One region of the Lysinibacillus sp. FSL R7-0073 genome, then DNA from elsewhere that is predicted to be linked to it. Evidence: riboswitches for the same ligand, from Rfam matches in the RefSeq annotation. Region 1 holds a riboswitch; the other holds the start of a gene.
What was found. Region 1 has a riboswitch for cyclic di-AMP ahead of MKY88_RS01360 (APC family permease). Riboswitches for the same ligand answer to the same signal wherever they lie in the genome.
Positions count from the first base shown of each region.

Region 2: linked by a shared signal. The riboswitch ahead of MKY88_RS15850 (TrkH family potassium uptake protein) and the one ahead of MKY88_RS01360 (APC family permease) in region 1 are both predicted to bind cyclic di-AMP.

Region 1 covers NZ_JBBPAS010000001.1:272,251-281,599, forward strand. Annotated here, with positions in the region: gene MKY88_RS01325 (LuxR C-terminal-related transcriptional regulator) at 1-112, shown strand, start outside; gene MKY88_RS01330 (leucine-rich repeat protein) at 254-3,271, shown strand; gene MKY88_RS01335 (hypothetical protein) at 3,399-3,662, shown strand; gene MKY88_RS01340 (response regulator transcription factor) at 3,783-4,472, shown strand; gene MKY88_RS01345 (sensor histidine kinase) at 4,469-5,764, shown strand; gene MKY88_RS01350 (PepSY domain-containing protein) at 5,761-6,426, shown strand; gene MKY88_RS01355 (PepSY domain-containing protein) at 6,519-7,037, shown strand; cyclic di-AMP (ydaO/yuaA leader) riboswitch at 7,251-7,400, shown strand; gene MKY88_RS01360 (APC family permease) at 7,520-9,343, shown strand.
Region 2 covers NZ_JBBPAS010000001.1:3,180,433-3,189,781, reverse strand. Annotated here, with positions in the region: gene MKY88_RS15860 (manganese catalase family protein) at 1-99, shown strand, start outside; gene MKY88_RS15855 (potassium channel family protein) at 149-805, opposite strand; gene MKY88_RS15850 (TrkH family potassium uptake protein) at 832-2,169, opposite strand; cyclic di-AMP (ydaO/yuaA leader) riboswitch at 2,285-2,423, opposite strand; gene rpsU (30S ribosomal protein S21) at 2,631-2,804, shown strand; gene MKY88_RS15840 (NfeD family protein) at 3,108-4,436, shown strand; gene floA (flotillin-like protein FloA) at 4,440-5,444, shown strand; gene MKY88_RS15830 (hypothetical protein) at 5,470-5,949, shown strand; gene MKY88_RS15825 (hypothetical protein) at 6,006-6,266, shown strand; gene MKY88_RS15820 (sporulation protein YqfD) at 6,256-7,368, shown strand; gene MKY88_RS15815 (PhoH family protein) at 7,371-8,327, shown strand; gene MKY88_RS15810 (HD family phosphohydrolase) at 8,534-9,349, shown strand, end outside.

The sequences.
Region 1 (9,349 bases):
CGAGCAGCTATTTTTATCTGAAGGTACAGTACGTGTCTATCTCTCGGGGATTTACAGTAAGTTGGGTGTTAAAAACCGAGCACAGGCAATATTATTAAACCCACAGGCATAAGGTTATAAGGTTATCCGTTATCTTTTTTAGGTAGCGGTCTTTTTTTTTACATATAAACAATTAACATTCCTCAATAGTAGGAGAAAATAATTACCCTTAAGATAAAGAAGAAATATTTCATTTTAAGAAAGGAGAGTCTATATGAAAGCCAAAAGTGTTAGATATGGAGTATGGTTCACACTATTTTTCTTCATGATGATATTAAAAATCCCTTTTACTTTTGCTAATGAAGCTGATTATGATGTTGAAGATAACCCTGATGGCTCGGTAACTATAAAGACATATACAGGTACTGGCGGAGATATTGTAATTCCTCAACAATGGCAAGGGAAAATGGCCACAGGAATAGACCCTTGGGTGTTTACTAATAAACAACTGACAAGCCTCACAATACCAGAAACAATCACAACGATTGGTGCTTATGCCTTTTATCAAAATCAGTTAACAAGTGTGACACTTCCAAGTAATCTATCGAGTATTAGTGATGGTGTATTTTCCTTAAACCAACTAACAAATGTTAAGCTTCCAAATAATCTAAGTAGTATTGGAAATTATGCATTTTCCGGAAACTTGCTAGAAAGCATAGATATACCTAATAGTGTTATTAGTATAGGGGATCATGCCTTTTCAACGAATGATATTGTCAATGTGAAAATCCCAGAGGGTGTAAAAATAATAGGGGCCAATGCATTTGCAAGGAATGATATTGAAAGTTTAGAGATACCTGAAAGTGTGAAAAGCATTGGGGATGGAGCCTTTTCTTATAATTACTTAAAAGAAATCATTATATATTCTAAAGATATTGAAATAAGCGATGATGCCTTTATAGGGCACAGTCCTAACTTTGTTATTTATGCTCCAGAGAACTCTTCGGTAAAAGAGTATGCAGAGAGGTTGAATATAAACTTCCAAGGAATAGATTCCCCAGATTATGTTAATGAAGCAGATTATGAGTGGACAAAAAATAGGGATGGGTCAGTAACGATTAGAGATTACATAGGTACTGATATTGCAATAACCATTCCAAGTCAGCTAGATGGCAGGGTAGTAACAGCAATAGGTAGTGGAGCATTTGGTGAAAAAGGACTTACACAGGTAATTATACCAGACAGTGTAACAAGTATTGGAGATGTGGCATTTGCAGAAAATCAATTAACATATGTGAAACTATCAAATAACCTTACAACGATAGGTGAAGGTGTATTCTTTACAAATAAACTTACTGCTATAGAAATACCAGATCAAGTGATTCAAATTGGCTCATATGCATTTTTAGATAATGCACTTGCTACAGTAAAGCTATCAAATCAACTTAAGACAATTGGGGATTTCGCATTTATGGAGAACCAATTAACAAACATTGAGTTACCAGCAACTTTGGAAACTATAGGGGAATGGGCGTTTTCAGATAATAACCTGACCTCTTTAGTGATACCTTCTAGTGTCGTAAGTATAGGAGAGTATGCATTTGCTACAAATCAACTTTCAAATGTAACTATTCCATTCAGTATAACAAGTATAGCGGAAAGTGTATTTCTCGATAATCGACTAACAAGTATAGAGATTCCTAGTAGTGTAACGACTATCGGTAGATGGGCATTTGGGGAGAATAGACTTAGTAGTGTAGAAATTCCCAAAAATGTAATGACTATAGAAGATAATGCCTTTAACGACAATAATCTTAAACATGTGAAAATATTATCGGATGCAACGATTCTTTTAGAAGATATTTTTAATGCAAATCCAAGTAATTTAATTGTTTATGGTCATGATGCATCGACTGCACAAGCCTATGCCGATCAATATAATCACCAGTTCGAATTACTGACTTATCGGATTATCTATCATGGAAATGGCTCTGAGCAAGGAAATCCACCAGTAGATACGAATATGTACCCAAGAAATACTCAAGCAACGATCTTAAACAATATAGGATCGTTAGAAAAAACAGGCTATGCATTTGATGGTTGGAACAGCACTAACGCGGGGGACGGTATAGATTATGCAGTAAATAGCATTGTTGATATTGAAGAATTCAATCTTGACTTGTATGCGAAATGGATAGCAAATGCATATGTTGTCACATTTAATACAAATGGAGGGACAGCAATCAATCCTATTACAGTCATTTATGAGGGATTAGTGAGTAAACCAGTAATCCCGATAAAAGCAGGCTATACGTTTTTAGGTTGGTATAAGGATGCCCAATTCACATCACCATGGAATTTTACAACGGATAAGATAACCCAAAATACAACCTTGTATGCAAAATGGGAAAAGGATGTCGCACAGTTTACAGTGGATTTCGAAACAAATGGAGGAAGTGCAGTAGCATCACAGAAGGTAATTGAGGATACCTTAGCAACAAAGCCAGCAGATCCAATAAAGGCAGGCTATACATTTACAGGCTGGTATAAGGATAGTAAACTGACGATACCATGGAATTTTTCCAAAGATGTAGTGAAGTCCAATATCACATTATATGCTCATTGGGTAACAGGGGGTTCATCGGGTGGTGGGGGAAGTATATCTCCGAACCCAGCTCCAATACCAGAGCCAACCATACCTGAAATAAGGGAACCTAATCCATCAGAGCTAACTGAGCCTCAACCATCAGAGCCAACACCCCAACAAGAACCAGATATCATCTTCTCAGATATTTCTCAAGGACATTGGGCATGGAAGATGATTCAGGCGATGGCAAAGCAGGGTATTATTACAGGCTATCAAGATGGTACGTTCAAGCCAAATGCACCGATTCAACGCCAGCATGCTGCCCTGATCTTAACAAGAGCATTAGAGCTAGAAACGAAAAAAGAAGCGCTAGTATTTAACGATATTTCTAAAAGCCATCTCTATTTTGAGGTAATCAATCAGGTACAACAGGCAGGTCTGTTTGATGGCATAGACGGGAACTTTCAGCCAACTACTAATATGACACGCGCTCAAATGGCAAAAGTATTGGTTTTGGCCTTTAAATTAACTTCATCAAATAAAAATATTTTCAAGGATGTGCCAAAAACACACTGGGCACATGAATCTATTGCTATACTCGCAGGAAATGGAATCACGATTGGAGATAATGGCAATTTCAGACCAAATGATCCTGTAACGCGAGCGGAGTTTGTAACATTTTTGTATAGGGCTTTGCATCAATAATTAAAAATCTCACCAATGACAATCCAGAAAGTTGTTGGCGAGATTTTTTTTGTTTAAATTATTAACATTACTCAATAGTGCGTCCGGATGTAAATTATTATGCTGATACAAAAAGGATGTGATTCTATTGAAAATTGTTCGTCTTACCTTTTTCATATTATTCTTAAGTTTAGCTTTTGTATCCATTAAACTTTCAATTAAATCAGATGAAAGGAAGTATGATTGGCGCAATAATTCTGATGGTACAGTGACCATTATTCATTACAATGGTCCACATATGGAGATGGAGTTTCCCTTCCCCAATCGGTTAAACGGCAAAAAAGTTGCTAAAGTAAGCTCAGGAATTTTTGAGAAAAGGGATTTTTACAGCTTTTTGCCGATAGTTTATTAGTTATGGATATACCCTGTGTCAAAAAGAAGGAAATGCATAGTATTTTCTCATCATTTTCTAATTAGACTTTCACCGCTTGCATCGTTTACGATGAAAGAAAAGGTGAAGGACTGATTCGACATGAGCAATCGAATTTTAATTATAGAAGATGAAGAAAATATTGCGAGAGTGCTGCAGTTAGAGCTTCAATTTGAAGGCTATGAAGCGGTGATGGCCCATACAGGAGCAGATGGTTTATTGCAATATCGTGAGCAGCAATGGGATTTGATCTTACTGGATATTATGTTACCCGAAATGAGTGGCATAGATGTGTTAAAGCGGATTCGCGCAACAGAATCACATACCCCGGTTATCATGCTGACTGCTAAAAGTGAGGTAGAGGATAAGGTAAAGGGATTGGATTTAGGGGCTAATGATTATGTGACAAAGCCATTTGAAATTGAAGAATTGCTTGCCCGTATCCGTAATGCACTACGGTTTTCTCAAAAGGCTAGTCCAACAAAGGTCGGTGTATCGTTTGGACAGTTATCGATCAATGAGCAAACAAGAGAAGTTATTTATTATGGGAAGGAGATCCAACTGACTCCTAGAGAATACGATTTATTGCTATATCTAATGAAGCATCCTAAGCAGGTGCTCACAAGGGAACAAATATTAGAGACTGTATGGGGCTTTGATTACTACGGAGATACAAATGTTGTGGATGTCTATATTCGATATGTGCGCCAAAAGCTTGAAATCGCTAATGCAACACCCATTATTCAAACAGTTCGAGGTGTAGGTTATGTGTTAAAGGAAAATAAATCATGAAGCTTAAAACAAAGATTCATCTACTTACCACTTTGTTAATGCTAGTAATTTTAGTGGCAACCAATAGTGGAATTTACTTTTTGTACGAGAAATTTGCCTATAATACGGAATATAGTCAACTTCATACACGAGCAAATGATTTAAGCTCAACATTAAGTCAGTTGAATGCACAAACCAACCTACAGCAAGTATTAAGAGCGTATATGCCAGCTGGTGGTGCTATCTATGTTTATGATGGAGAAAATTTGAAGACGAAGGTTCAGGCCACCCTAGACATGCCTGATGTTACTTCCATTACCTATACAATGCCTACTATTTGGATAGATGGGACAATTGTGGATATCACCTTACAGCAATCCATGGAGGAAGTAGAGAGCACACTGGATTTATTAAAGGCTATTTTGATTGTCGTGTCCATTATTGCCACTATCCCAATATTTTTAGCGAGTTTGGCACTTGGTCGCCTAATTTTATTACCTCTAGAACGCTTAAATGCGACAATGCGCAAAAGTGCATTGACGGGAAAATATGAAAAAATGGACACCCCTGCTAAAGGTGGGGATGAATTAGCAAAAATTAATCGAACGTTCAATATGATGATGGAGAAGCTTGAACAGCACTATCAAAAGCAACAAGAGTTCGTTTCAAATGCTTCTCACGAATTAAAAACGCCCATTACTGTTATCGAAAGCTATGCAAAGTTACTCTTAAGACGGGGCTTTGACAACCGTGAAGTAACGCAGGAATCACTTCAGGCTATTGCAAATGAATCTTCTCGTATGCATGAAATGGTATTGCAATTGTTAGAGCTAGCAAAAAATAATGAGCATATGGATATTCATATTGAACAGCTAGAGCTGGCTCCCTTCCTAAATAAAGTGGCTGCACAAATGCAGCAGGCGTATCATCGAACTTTTATAGTCGATGCAAAAGCACCGCAATTTATCTACAGTGATGAAAAAATTTTGAAGCAGTTACTCTTTATTTTGCTTGATAATGCTAGGAAATACAGTGAGGATGATGTTCATATTTCCATAGCTGAAACTACTAAGCATGTACGAATGACGATTCAGGATTTTGGCGTCGGTATTCCTGCAGAGCATGTTCCGCATTTGTTTGAACGTTTTTACCGCGTCACAGAGGATCGTAATCGTAAAACAGGCGGTTCTGGCTTAGGGCTTGCGATTGCACATGATCTTGCTGGACAACTGGGCATCAGCATAGATGTGGAAAGTACAGTTGGAGAAGGTTCAAGTTTTACCTTATGTATACCAAAGGAGGGGCAACAATGAAAAAGTGGGCTTTAATACTTATTGTGATTGTCCTTCTTTGTAGTGGGGTGCTGTGGTTTATTCAAAATCGCTATTTTCAAAAGGAGCCTCTCAGTGAAGAGGAGGCAATACGTCATATCGAAGCTATTTACAAAGGTCAAGTTTCAGAAGTAAAGAAACGTGGAAATTCATTTGAAATACAATTTACACGTGAGAATTTGAAATATACAGCCATGCTTGATGCTACAACACAGCAGGTTTCTGATCTAACGTTGCAAAAAGGGCAAAGTAAATTATTGTTAACAGAAAATCAAATAAGAAAAATGGTGAAAGAAAAATATGGTGAAGTAGAAAGCGTCATGCTCACTGAAACCATTTATACCGCACGTGTTGGAAAGGAGCATAAGCAAAAAGATATAACAGTAGATGGCTATTCGGGTGAAGTGTTATTTGAAAAAGATGTAGAACCACTAAATCAGCCTGAAAACCCCCATATTATTACGAAACAGCAAGCCATTGATATAGCGTTGCAACAATTAACTGGGAAAGTGGACTCTGTAGATTTTGAAGATACGGCGGATGGCGGTTACTATTTAGTTGAAATTGAAACAGAGCATGAAGAGGCCACTTTTCAAATTCATGCTGTATCTGGAAAGGTCCTTTCTGTTTCATGGGACGATTAAACGAGTTTCTCATGAAATTCTAATGTTCCTCTTATAGTTCTATCATCTTAGCTTGGTAAGCTAAAAGCAGATAAAACAAAGGAGAGATGAACATGAAAAAAATAATTATGATTCCTGCATTAGTGGTGACTCTTGGTGTTGGAGCGGCAATTGGCTCGACAACTTTATTATCAGGAAGTGCACAAGAAAAAAAGATCCTATCCATGCAAGAAATCGAAAAGAAAGCATTAGCAGTAGTAGATGGGACAGTAGCAGATATTGAACTAGATCAAAATCGCTATCGCTCTGTTTATGAGGTAGAGGTGCATGCTGATAAAGAAGAGTATGATTTAAAATTTGATGCCTATACTGGAAAATTACTTAAGCAGAAGAAAGAGCGTCAAGATGACGATGATAATGAATGGGTTAACGCTAATACTGCTACTAACCTTATAAGTAAAGAAAAGGCTATTGAAGCGGCTCTAACAAAAGCAAAGGGTACAGTAACAAAAATTAAATTAGATGATGGTATCTATGAAATCGAGTTAAAAAATGGCCAATATGAATATGACGTTGATGTTGATTCGATTACAGGAGAAATTGTCGACTTTGAACAAGATATGGAAGACTAATAATAGTTGTTGCCTTAAAAGTAGAGCATACTTTTAAGGTTTTTTTGTTGTAAAATGCCTTTAAATTAGGTGTTCGCGGGTAAATTAATTTCTACCATCGATGTTAACAATGTATTTCAAAAAGTCTATGTATTTCACTTGTAAAAAATAAAAATTTTCTTCTTTACTTTTTTTATCGACAGGCGTAATATGACATCATTATTAAAGTTTCAAATTTCTAAATCGCTGAAGCAAACTAGACGCGGGGGACCCATTTTTGACGGAGTGCATAAGCAATCCTTGGGGTGAATCTCTTCTTTTGAAGGGTAGGGCTACTCAGGCCCGAATCCGACAGCTAACCTCGTAAGCGTTAAGAGCAGAAAAGTTGGAGCTTGGCAGACAGATGAGCGTCTACAAGTCTTATTTAGTGATGACTTGTAGGCGTTTTTTGATCTCATTTAGGAAGGCGAAACACAATCTAAGAAACTAGAAGGTGTTTATTGATGAAATCCTCATTTAAACGTTATGTAATCGGCAAACCATTAAGATCCGATGCGTTAGGGGAACAAAAGCTTAGTAAAACAAAGGCATTGGCAATATTATCGTCCGATGCTTTGTCTTCCGTAGCCTATGGACCGGAACAAATATTAATTGTCCTGATGACTGTGGGAACATTAGCATTTTGGTATTCTTTACCGATTGCAGCAGGGGTTGTTGTCCTATTGGTGGCACTGACTTTATCATATCGTCAGGTTATATTCGCCTATCCACACGGGGGCGGCGCTTATGTAGTATCTAGGGGAAATTTAGGTGTGAACGCGGGTCTTGTAGCAGGTGGCTCATTGCTCGTTGATTATATTTTAACGGTAGCGGTAAGTGTATCAGCAGGGACGGACGCAATTACATCGGCATTTCCAAGTCTGCACCCATACAATGTGCCAATTGCTATTATCTTTGTGATTTTTTTAACGATCTTGAACTTACGTGGTGTAACAGAGTCCGCCTCTGTTTTGGCGTATCCAGTCTATCTGTTTGTAGTCGTTATGTTAGTGTTGATCGGGATGGGGCTCTATAATGTTGCAACAGGTCAGGTGCCGGCAGAGCTGCATCCAAAGATTGGTACACCAGTCGCAGGGATTAGTTTATTTATTTTATTAAAGGCATTTGCGTCAGGAAGCTCAGCCTTAACAGGGGTAGAAGCTATTTCAAATGCGATTCCTAATTTTAGAAATCCTGCCCCTAATAATGCTGCTAAAACATTGTTAGCAATGGGCGGAATTTTAGCGGTTTTATTTATCGGTATTGTTAGTTTAGCTTATTTTTACGGAATTGCCCCCACTTCGGAAGCGACAGTCGTTTCCCAACTAGCAGAAGCAAGTGTTGGTCGAAATTTCTTTTATTATATAGTACAGGGTACAACAGCGATGATTTTGGTACTTGCAGCAAATACGGGCTATTCAGCATTTCCTCTACTTGCTGTCAATTTATCAAAAGACGGATTTATCCCGAGAATATTCCAAATGCGTGGGGATCGCCTAGGGTATTCCAATGGCATTATGATGCTAGGGCTAGCAGCCATTGTCTTAATCATATTATTTGATGGGGCAACAGAACATTTAATTCCACTCTACGCTGTTGGGGTATTTATTCCGTTTACATTAGCGCAAACGGGAATGATGCGAAAATGGTGGCGTGAAAAACCTACTGGCTGGATGGCAAAATTTACGATCAACACAATTGGTGCAGCCATTTCGTTTATCGTAGCGATGATGTTTTTTGTGACGAAGTTGCCTCAAGTATGGCCAGTGTTTGTCTTTTTACCAATCATTATTTTTGTATTTCATCGGATCAAGCTTCATTATCAAGCCGTTGGAGAACAGCTGAGATTGAGTAAAGAGGAAATGGCTACTATTGAAGGGAATGTATTCATTGTACCAGTAGCTGGTATAACGAAGGTGGTTGAAAATTCCCTTCATTATGCGAAATCACTTAAGGTTGATAAAATTATTGCCTTTTATGTTGCTTTCGATCAGGCGGATGCCAAAGCCTTCGAAGAAAAATGGCAGGCATGGCAACCAGATATTCGACTAGTAACCTATTATTCAGCATATCGTAGCATCACACAGCCATTAATAAAATTTATTGATAAAGTGGACCATCAATGTGCGAAAACAGGTCATAAAGTAACGGTTGTCATCCCTCAATTTTTACCGAAAAAGGGCTGGCATCATATGCTTCACAATCAATCTAGCTTATTAATACGTACGACATTGTTATTTCACAGAAATGTCGTGATTATGACAGTACCTTTTCATTTATCAAAATAATGCTAG
Region 2 (9,349 bases), 2.9 Mb from region 1:
TTGAAGTTTTTACGTGAACGTGAAATTGTCCATTCTCAACGTTTTAGAGAGGCGGTAGAAATTTTAAAAGACGATAGAGATCAACAGAAGATCTTCTAAGAAAAAGTGGCTGGCTGTATCAAGGGGTCTTGAAACAGCCTTTTTGTTGTTATTGTATGTTTGAAAAAAAAGCGAGTTCTTTTCGATGGCCAATCATCACTAAAATATCTTCCTGTTCCATGTTTTGCTCAGGGGAAGGGGAAATAATGATTTCTCCTTCTCGAACAATGGCAATAACACTAACGTTATATTTCGCACGCAAATCTAAATCTCGCAGATTTTGCCCAGCCATTTTTGAAGGGATCATAATTTCTTCTATACTATATTCCTTAGACAATTCGATATAATTCAGCATATTCGGAGACAATAGCTGATTTGCCACGCGCTCTCCCATATCTCGCTCAGGATAAATAATCCAATCAGCTCCTACTTTATCCAAAACTTGACCATGTCTTTTACCGAGGGCCTTAGCAATAACTTTTTTTATCCCTAGTTCTTTTAATAAAGATACCGTTAAAATACTTGACTGCATATCGTTACCTATAGCCACTATAACGCAATCAAAATTACCAATACCAATAGAGGTTAAGGCTTTTTCTTCAGTTGTATCAGCTACTACAGCGTGGGTAACATAGGGCTCTGCATCCTCCACTCTTTCTTCGTTAATATCAATTCCTAAAATTTCTTGTCCAGCTTCATGTAGTCTACGAGCAACACTTGTTCCGAATCTTCCTAGGCCAATAACAGCATATTGTTTAATCGCCATAGCTATAACACACTCCTCTAATTTTGTTATCCAATCATAATATTGCCTTTAGGATGTCGAAAGGCTTCTGTTTTTCGACGTTTTGTAATAGCGAAAGCAATGGTTAATGGACCTAGTCTTCCGGCAAACATTGTTAAAATAATGAGAAGTCTACCAGTGGGGGATAACTCAGGTGTCAACCCCATCGAAAGACCGACAGTACCAAATGCAGAGGTTGCTTCAAATAAATACATCATGAAACTATGGCGTTGTTCAGTAATGCTTAGAATGATTGTCACAACAACAACGATAAGTACTCCACACATTGTGACAGTCAAAGCCTTTAAGATAGTCTCAGTGACAATTCTACGTTTAAATAAAACAACATCTTCTTTCCCCCTGATTTGTGACCACATCGTAGCAACTAATACTGCGAAAGTTGTTATTTTTATACCACCAGCAGTGGAACCAGATCCAGCTCCAATAAACATTAAGAGAATTATTAAAAATAATGTAGAATGTGTTAAGTCACCAATAGCCAGTGTATTGGAACCTGCTGTTCTTGGTGTAACAGCTTGGTAAAAAGAGCCTAATACTTTGCCCCATTCAGTTAAAGGACCGAGTGTTTCATCATTTCCAAATTCAAACATAAATATCAAAATGGTAGCGCTAACCGTTAAAATAAATGTAGACGCTAAAACAATTTTTGTATGGACGGAAAGTCTTTTAGTAACTCGATATTCATATAGTTCATTCATGACAATAAATCCCAAGCCTCCAAGTGTAATGAGAGCGCAAATTGTTAAAACAACGAATGGGTCATCTACATAAGCTGTCATTCCGTTAAATCCGCCCATTAAATCAAAACCTGCGTTATTGAAATTAGAAATTGCATGGAAAAAGCCAAAATAAACAGCTTTTCCTATAGGCATATCAAAAGAAAAACGAATAGATAAAATAAGACCACCAATCATTTCAATCAATGCTGTAAAGAGCAGTATTCTCTTTACTAATTTAACAAGGCCAGCAATGGAAATATTATTAAATGTTTCCTTAAGCAAAAGTCTTTCTTTTAAAGATATTTTTTTCCCAAGTAATAAAAATAACAATGTTGCAAATGTCATGAATCCTAAACCACCAATTTGGATTAAGAATAAAATGACTACTTCTCCGAAAACTGAAAATGTATCACCTGTATCGACAACAATTAATCCCGTTACACAAGTTGCTGATGTAGCGGTGAATAATGCATTTAAAAACGAAAGTCCTTTTCCATCTTCTGTTGAAAGAGGTATCGTTAAAAGAAAAGTTCCGATGATAATAATAAGTGCAAAGCCAAGTACAAGAATTTTTGGAGGATTTAATGTGTTTCTAAAAGTGTTCATCTTGTTCTCCTCTATAGATGTAAAATAACTTGATTTTAAAAATGCATAAAAAAAGACCAACTAAAAAAGCATGTAAAAGGATAGGAGAAAATATGCTATAATGGTGGTCGAATAGGACCTCCTTCGCTTTAGCCGACGAAGTTAGCTGACGGGTAGGATGGCGGAAGAGTTTTCATCCTTTCTGCATTTGCAGAATTAACCCCAATATATTGGGTCCTCCGTTCTCAATGTTTGAGATTTGGCCAGTATTAAATTGAATGTGAAAAATGCAATTATTTTTTTATTGTGAGCAAAATTTGATCATCTAATTCCAATTAGAAATAAAACCAAAAATTCACTTGATATTTTCGTACACTTTCTATTGACCATTATTAGACAATACGATATAATTTTTTAGTACACAACAGAAGGTGGTTTGCCTAATTGTGTATTGACGTGTGTTCGGAGGGAGGGAAAGAGAGATGTCAAAAACTGTCGTTCGCAAAAACGAATCGCTTGAAGATGCTCTTCGCCGCTTCAAACGTACTGTATCAAAAAGTGGTACAATTCAAGAAGTTAGAAAGCGCGAGTTCTACGAAAAACCTAGCGTAAAACGTAAAAAGAAATCAGAAGCTGCACGTAAACGTAAGTGGTAATTTAATTTCCCATTAAAAATCCCTACGTTCATAACACGCAATCGTATGATTCACTGAGCAGACAAAGATATACCTGAAATTAATTACAGCTGTAATTAATTTCAGGTATTTTACATTGCTCATTTTACGTACATATGAGAAAGCCGGATGGATATCATGTAGATTCATTCGGCTTTTTTGTGTAATACTAAGTAATATAAGCAACATGCACTTATAGTCGAAATAATTTTTTAGATTTGTGAAACTTTTTACATGTTCGACCGTATATACAGAGGAGAGGCATGTTAGAAGGGAGGGAAAAAGGTGCGAAAACGGAGAATCCTTAGTTACTTTCTAGTGATATGGATGACTTTTTTGTTAGCGTTTCCATTAACTTCGGCTTTTGCAAGCAGTAAGGTTTACCACGTTCCTATTCATAATGAAGTAGAGCGAGGGCTTCACGCATTTTTAGAACGAGCTTTTAATGAGGCTAAAGAAAACAATGCGAAAGCGATTATTTTAGATATACATACGCCTGGCGGATTTGTGAATGCAGCAAGTGATATCGCCATGCTTATGGATGCAACGGATATACGGACGATTGCTTTTATTAATAAGGATGCCCATTCAGCAGGTGCTTTTTTAGCCTTACATGCAGATGAAATCTACATGGTGCCCAATGGAACAATTGGTGCAGCAGCTGTCATTGATTCAGCTGGTAATGCAGCTGATTTGAAAGCAAATAGTGCATGGCTTGCTCAAATGTCGGCAGCAGCGGAAACATCAGGTCGAGATCCTAAGTATGCTTTAGCAATGGCTGATTCGAGTTATGAATTGCCGGAGTACCGTGCGGAAGGAAAAAATCTATTAACGCTTTCAGCATCGGAGGCATTAAAAGTCGAATACTCAGAGGGTACCGTGAAAAATTTTCAGGAACTTTTAGAGAAAATAGACTTACAAGAGAGTGATGTCGTTCCAATCGAACCAACATTCTCTGAGAAATTGGCTCGTTTTATTACAAATCCAATCATTGTTCCAATTTTATTATCCATTGCAAGTCTAGGTCTTGTTATGGAACTCTATTCGCCAGGATTTGGAGTTCCAGGTACAATGGGATTATCAGCACTTGGATTATTTTTCTTTGGACACATGGTTGCGGGCTTTGCTGGCTATGAATCCTTATTGTTATTTATTATTGGTTTAGCACTTGTAGTTGCAGAGTTTTTTGTTCCTGGTGGAATTGTCGGTATTTTAGGTGGTGTGCTCATAATACTAAGTTTATTACTGGCAGGTGCAAATATTATGCAAATGATAGTAGCAATTCTCATTGCGCTTGTAATAGCGATTATAGGAATGGTGATTCTGATGAAATTTTTCGGGAAAAAACTGCATGTCTTAAACAGGCTGGTGTTAATGGATGCAACTACGACAGAAGAGGGCTATGTATCCAACGTCAATCGCACAGAATTGTTAGGAAAAGTAGGGACTACACTTACTCCATTACGTCCATCGGGTACAATGGTTCTTGGCAGTGAACGCATTGATGTTGTATCAGAGGGCGGCTATGTCGATGCAAATAAACATGTAGAAATTATTAAAGTTGAAGGCTCACGTATTGTCGTGAGACAAACAGAAAAAGAGATGGAGGAATAGAAAATGGGTTTTGATTTAGCATTAATTGGTCCTATAGCTGGATTGGTTATTTTATTCATTGTACTAGCGGTATTCTTTACCTTTGTACCAGTAGCGCTATGGATTTCTGCACTGGCTGCAGGTGTCCGTGTTAGCATTTTCACACTAATTGGGATGCGTTTACGTCGTGTAATTCCGTCTCGAATTGTAAATCCGTTGATTAAAGCACATAAAGCAGGTTTACCTGTAACGATTAATCAGCTTGAGAGTCACTATTTAGCGGGTGGTAATGTAGACCGTGTTGTCAATGCGTTAATCGCAGCCCATCGTGCAAATATCGAGTTAACATTTGAACGTTGTGCGGCAATTGATTTAGCGGGGCGTGATGTATTAGAAGCTGTACAAATGTCTGTTAACCCAAAAGTCATTGAAACACCATTTATTGCAGGTGTTGCTATGAACGGGATTGAAGTAAAAGCGAAGGCACGTATTACAGTGCGCGCAAACATTGAACGTTTAGTCGGTGGTGCTGGTGAAGAAACGGTTATTGCTCGTGTAGGGGAAGGGATCGTTTCTACAATTGGTAGCGCTTCTAGTCATACGACAGTTCTTGAAAATCCAGATATGATTTCACAAACAGTTTTATCAAAAGGTTTAGATTCAGGAACAGCCTTTGAAATCTTATCCATTGATATTGCTGATGTAGATATCGGTAAAAATATTGGGGCAGAATTACAAATTGAACAAGCGCAAGCAGATAAAAACATTGCCCAAGCAAAGGCCGAAGAGCGTCGTGCAATGGCTGTAGCGAATGAGCAAGAAATGATTGCTCGTGTTCAAGAGATGAAAGCGAAAGTAGTAGAAGCTGAAGCAGAAGTACCTCAAGCGATGGCGGAAGCATTACGCTCAGGTAATCTTGGTATTATGGATTACATGAACTATCGTAACATTCAAGCTGATACGGCTATGCGTGATTCCATTTCAAAAGTAAGCAACGATAAACCAGAAACAAATGAACCAAATGTTTAATAACGGAAAGGAGCGGAACTAACATATGGAACAATTAATTATTTTTGCAATAATTGCCATAGTCAGCTCTATTTTCGGAAAATCAAAAAATAAAAAACCACAAAAACCGATGCCTCCTTTTAATAATAAGGATACACGTGTAGAGTCACCTATTCAGGAAGAAACTCCGCAACGTCATCAAAGACCTCAAAGTTTTGAAGATTTTGCTCGAGAATTTATTGGGGATTGGATTCCAGAAAATGAAAAGGTTCAAAAGACTAAAAAATATGTTGAGGAACAAGTGAAGAAGGAAGTCCCAAGCTATGTTGCGCCACCTGTCATTCCAGCTGATGTGCCACACCGCTCGTCTATCCGCGAGCAAAAAGGACGCTTAGCAGCTGGGAAAGAAGAAGTGAAAGCAACTGGGACTCATTCTCCTTTCCGAGTTCCGCAATCTAAAAATGCTCTCATGCAGGCTGTGGTAATGGCTGAAATATTAGGTCCTCCAAAAGCAAAAAGAAAATAACTAGCATGTCCTCCTTTTTCGATGCATATATTGCCGAAGAAGGAGGCATTTTTTTTATGAAAAAATTATTTCAATTAACGCCACTACTTGAATTGTCCGAATATGAATCATTAAAAATCATTGGACCTTACCGTTTTATTCATGCAGATGCAACGACATGTTCGTTTGCTTATGCAGATTATCATATTACTGTTACTGCGGATTTGGTGAAGATTCATGCACTAAAAGAAGAAATGCTTCATCTCTCTGTTGAAAACTTACAAGAGATTCATATGAAAATGACAAAGAATATGGGTGTGAGCAAAAATGTGGAATAATCGGCCAATCATTATACGTATAAAGCGTCATGAAAATGTTCATCCTTTTATTCGAGCATTGCACGCACAACATGTTCCGTTAAAGCGTGTTGTCTTTAGAGAACAAGAGGTTTCATTTGAAACAACGATGCATCATTTGCCAAAAATTCGCCGTATAAGAAGAGGTTTTCGCTTGAAAATGGCTGTTTTTTATGCGGATGAGCTGCAAGTTTTCCGAGCTCAGGTTTGGACTTTGCTTGGTTTGGCTTTGATGATTGCCATCCCAATACTTGGTGCGCAAGTGATTTGGAAAGTAGACATAGATGCAGCGACACCTGAATTGGAGCAGCGCTTAGGTAAAACCTTTCATGATACCTTTCAATTAGAAACACCACTTTCTAAAAAAAATTTACCTTCTAATACTGTTATACGCCAAAAGCTATTAGAACAGCATCGAGAGCTCTCATGGGTGCATATTGAAAAAAATGGAGGACGCGTGGTACTAAGACCACAGGAATCGCCTAAACAAACGAAGCAGACAAATGAAAAATTGGCATCGCAATTAGTAGCAACTAAAAGCGGTATTATTACTCACTTTGATATCCAAAATGGGGAGCGGAAAATTTCAGTTAATGATACGGCCTATGAGGGGGATGTCCTTGTTAGTGGAGTGATTGAAAGTGGAACAAATCATGTCTTTGTTGGCGCAAAGGGTGAGGTTTTTGCAGACTATTGGCTAGAATGTACATTTAAAATTCCTACAAAGATTACAATGGAAACCTTGCAACAAAAGCAATGGCGAGTATTGGTGAAAGGTATTCATCAAGAAAAAGTTGATTATGTGCAAAAAAAGGATTTACCGAATTGGCTAGACCCTTATGTTTCAATTGTGGAGGAACAGCAAACGAAAACTATGCAGGTGGAGCTTGATGAATCGAAAATCGAGTCTTTACTCATCCCACTCCTGCATGAAAAAGTAATACGTTCGTTACCTGCAAAATCCATCATCAAAAAAGAAAACCTTTTACAGGCAAAGTGGGGTAATGGTACAGTTGAAGGGAAAGTTCTATTTTTAGTCAATGAAAACATTGCAAGTCCAATACATGGCCTACAAGGAGAATGATTATGTCAGAACAGTTAACTGTATTACAAGTGGATAATCCAAACGAAGCGGTTATGCTACTCGGAATTTCCGATGCAAATATGAAGCTGGTTGAGGAAGCACTTAATGTTCATATCATTACCCGTGGTGAACAAATTCAACTTGCGGGTGAAGAAAGTGCTAAGGAACAGGCAACATTTCTGCTGCATGCATTATTGAAGGTCATTCGCAAAGGTATTAATATTGATCAGCGTGATGTATCTACAGCTATTGAAATGACTCAAAAAGGTACCATTGAATATTTTGCAGAACTTTATGATGAAGAAATAGCACGCACGACAAAAGGTAAACCGATTCGTGCAAAAACAATTGGTCAAAGAGAATACATACAAGCAATCCGTCATAAAGACGTTGTTTTTGGTATTGGTCCAGCCGGTACTGGGAAAACGTATTTAGCGGTAGTCATGGCAACGCAGGCACTTAAAAATGGGCATGTCAAGCGCATTATTTTAACTCGTCCAGCTGTTGAAGCAGGTGAGTCTCTAGGCTTCCTTCCTGGTGATTTAAAGGAAAAGGTAGATCCTTATTTAAGACCTCTCTATGACGCCTTAAACGACATCTACGGTGCTGAACAGACGCAACGGTTGATTGAACGTGGAACTATTGAAATTGCACCATTGGCTTATATGCGTGGCCGTACATTAGATGATGCTTTCGTTATTTTAGATGAAGCACAAAATACAACTCATCAACAGATGAAAATGTTTTTAACACGACTAGGCTTCGGTTCGAAAATGGTAATTACAGGTGATAAAACACAAATTGATTTGCCTAAAAATACGGAGTCTGGCTTGATCGTAGCAGAACGCACATTAAAATATGTAAAATCGATCCATTTCCAAGTGTTAGAACAGGGTGATGTTGTCCGTCACCCAATAGTAGCCAAAATCATTCAAGCCTACGAAGAACAGCAACTTTAGAATTTCTGCTCCGAAAGCAAAGCGACAGGGGCAACAGGGTTTAAAAAAGTCCGCCCTGTGAATGAGAATTAAAAAAATGGTCAAAAAATGGAAAAAAATGTGACAGCTATACAAATTTGTATAGCTGTTTTTTGCTTTCTTATACATTTTTCGAGAAAAATGTATGTTGAATTGGTATGATAGTAGGTAGATAGAGGAGGTGCCAGATGGAGAAACAACTTCGAAAGTTTACAGAGCTTATCGGTTTTCGCTATTTTATTATCATCATTCTCATTTTAACAGGATGCCTACAATTTGGCTTGATGTATGGCAATGTTAAAGGAGTTACATATGATTTCAAACCTTTACAGCTAGCGCCTGAAACCGTACGATCTACTAAAACAATAGAAGATACCTACAAGACACAGCAAGAGCGGGAAAAAGCCGCAACTGCAGTAGGCCCAGTCTATCAATTTTCGGAGGATGTCGCCAAGCAAAGAGCAGCGATTGTCACATCGTTATTTGATTATGTACTTGAGGTAAAAAAGGATGTGGCAAATAGTAAGGAACCTATTGCAATTGCCGATCAAGTAGGGCAGCTTCGCAAAAAATTTGAATCGCTCGATGAAGATCAAATGCCACTCATCTTTACGGATTCACAGCTAGAAGGACTTTTAGTGCAGAGCGATGAGGATTTAAATAGAACAAGTATCCAATTATCCAAAACGGTAGAGGAATACTTACAAAAATCCATTCGACCTGAAAATGTCTTTGTTGCTCAAAATGACTTTGAGACGAAAATTCGAGGACAAAGAGGGTATCCAGATAAAATATTCAACACGGTTGTTTTAATTGGCCGTACAAGCATTATTGAAAATGAAACCGTTAACGAAGAGCAAACGAAAATAAGAAAAGAACAAGCGAAGGAAAGTGTAGAACCTACAAGAATTTTACAAGGTCAAATTATTGTGCAGGAAGGCCAGATTATTGATAAAGAGGCATTTCGACAATTAGAGCTTTTAGGGATGATCAGTAATCAAGCT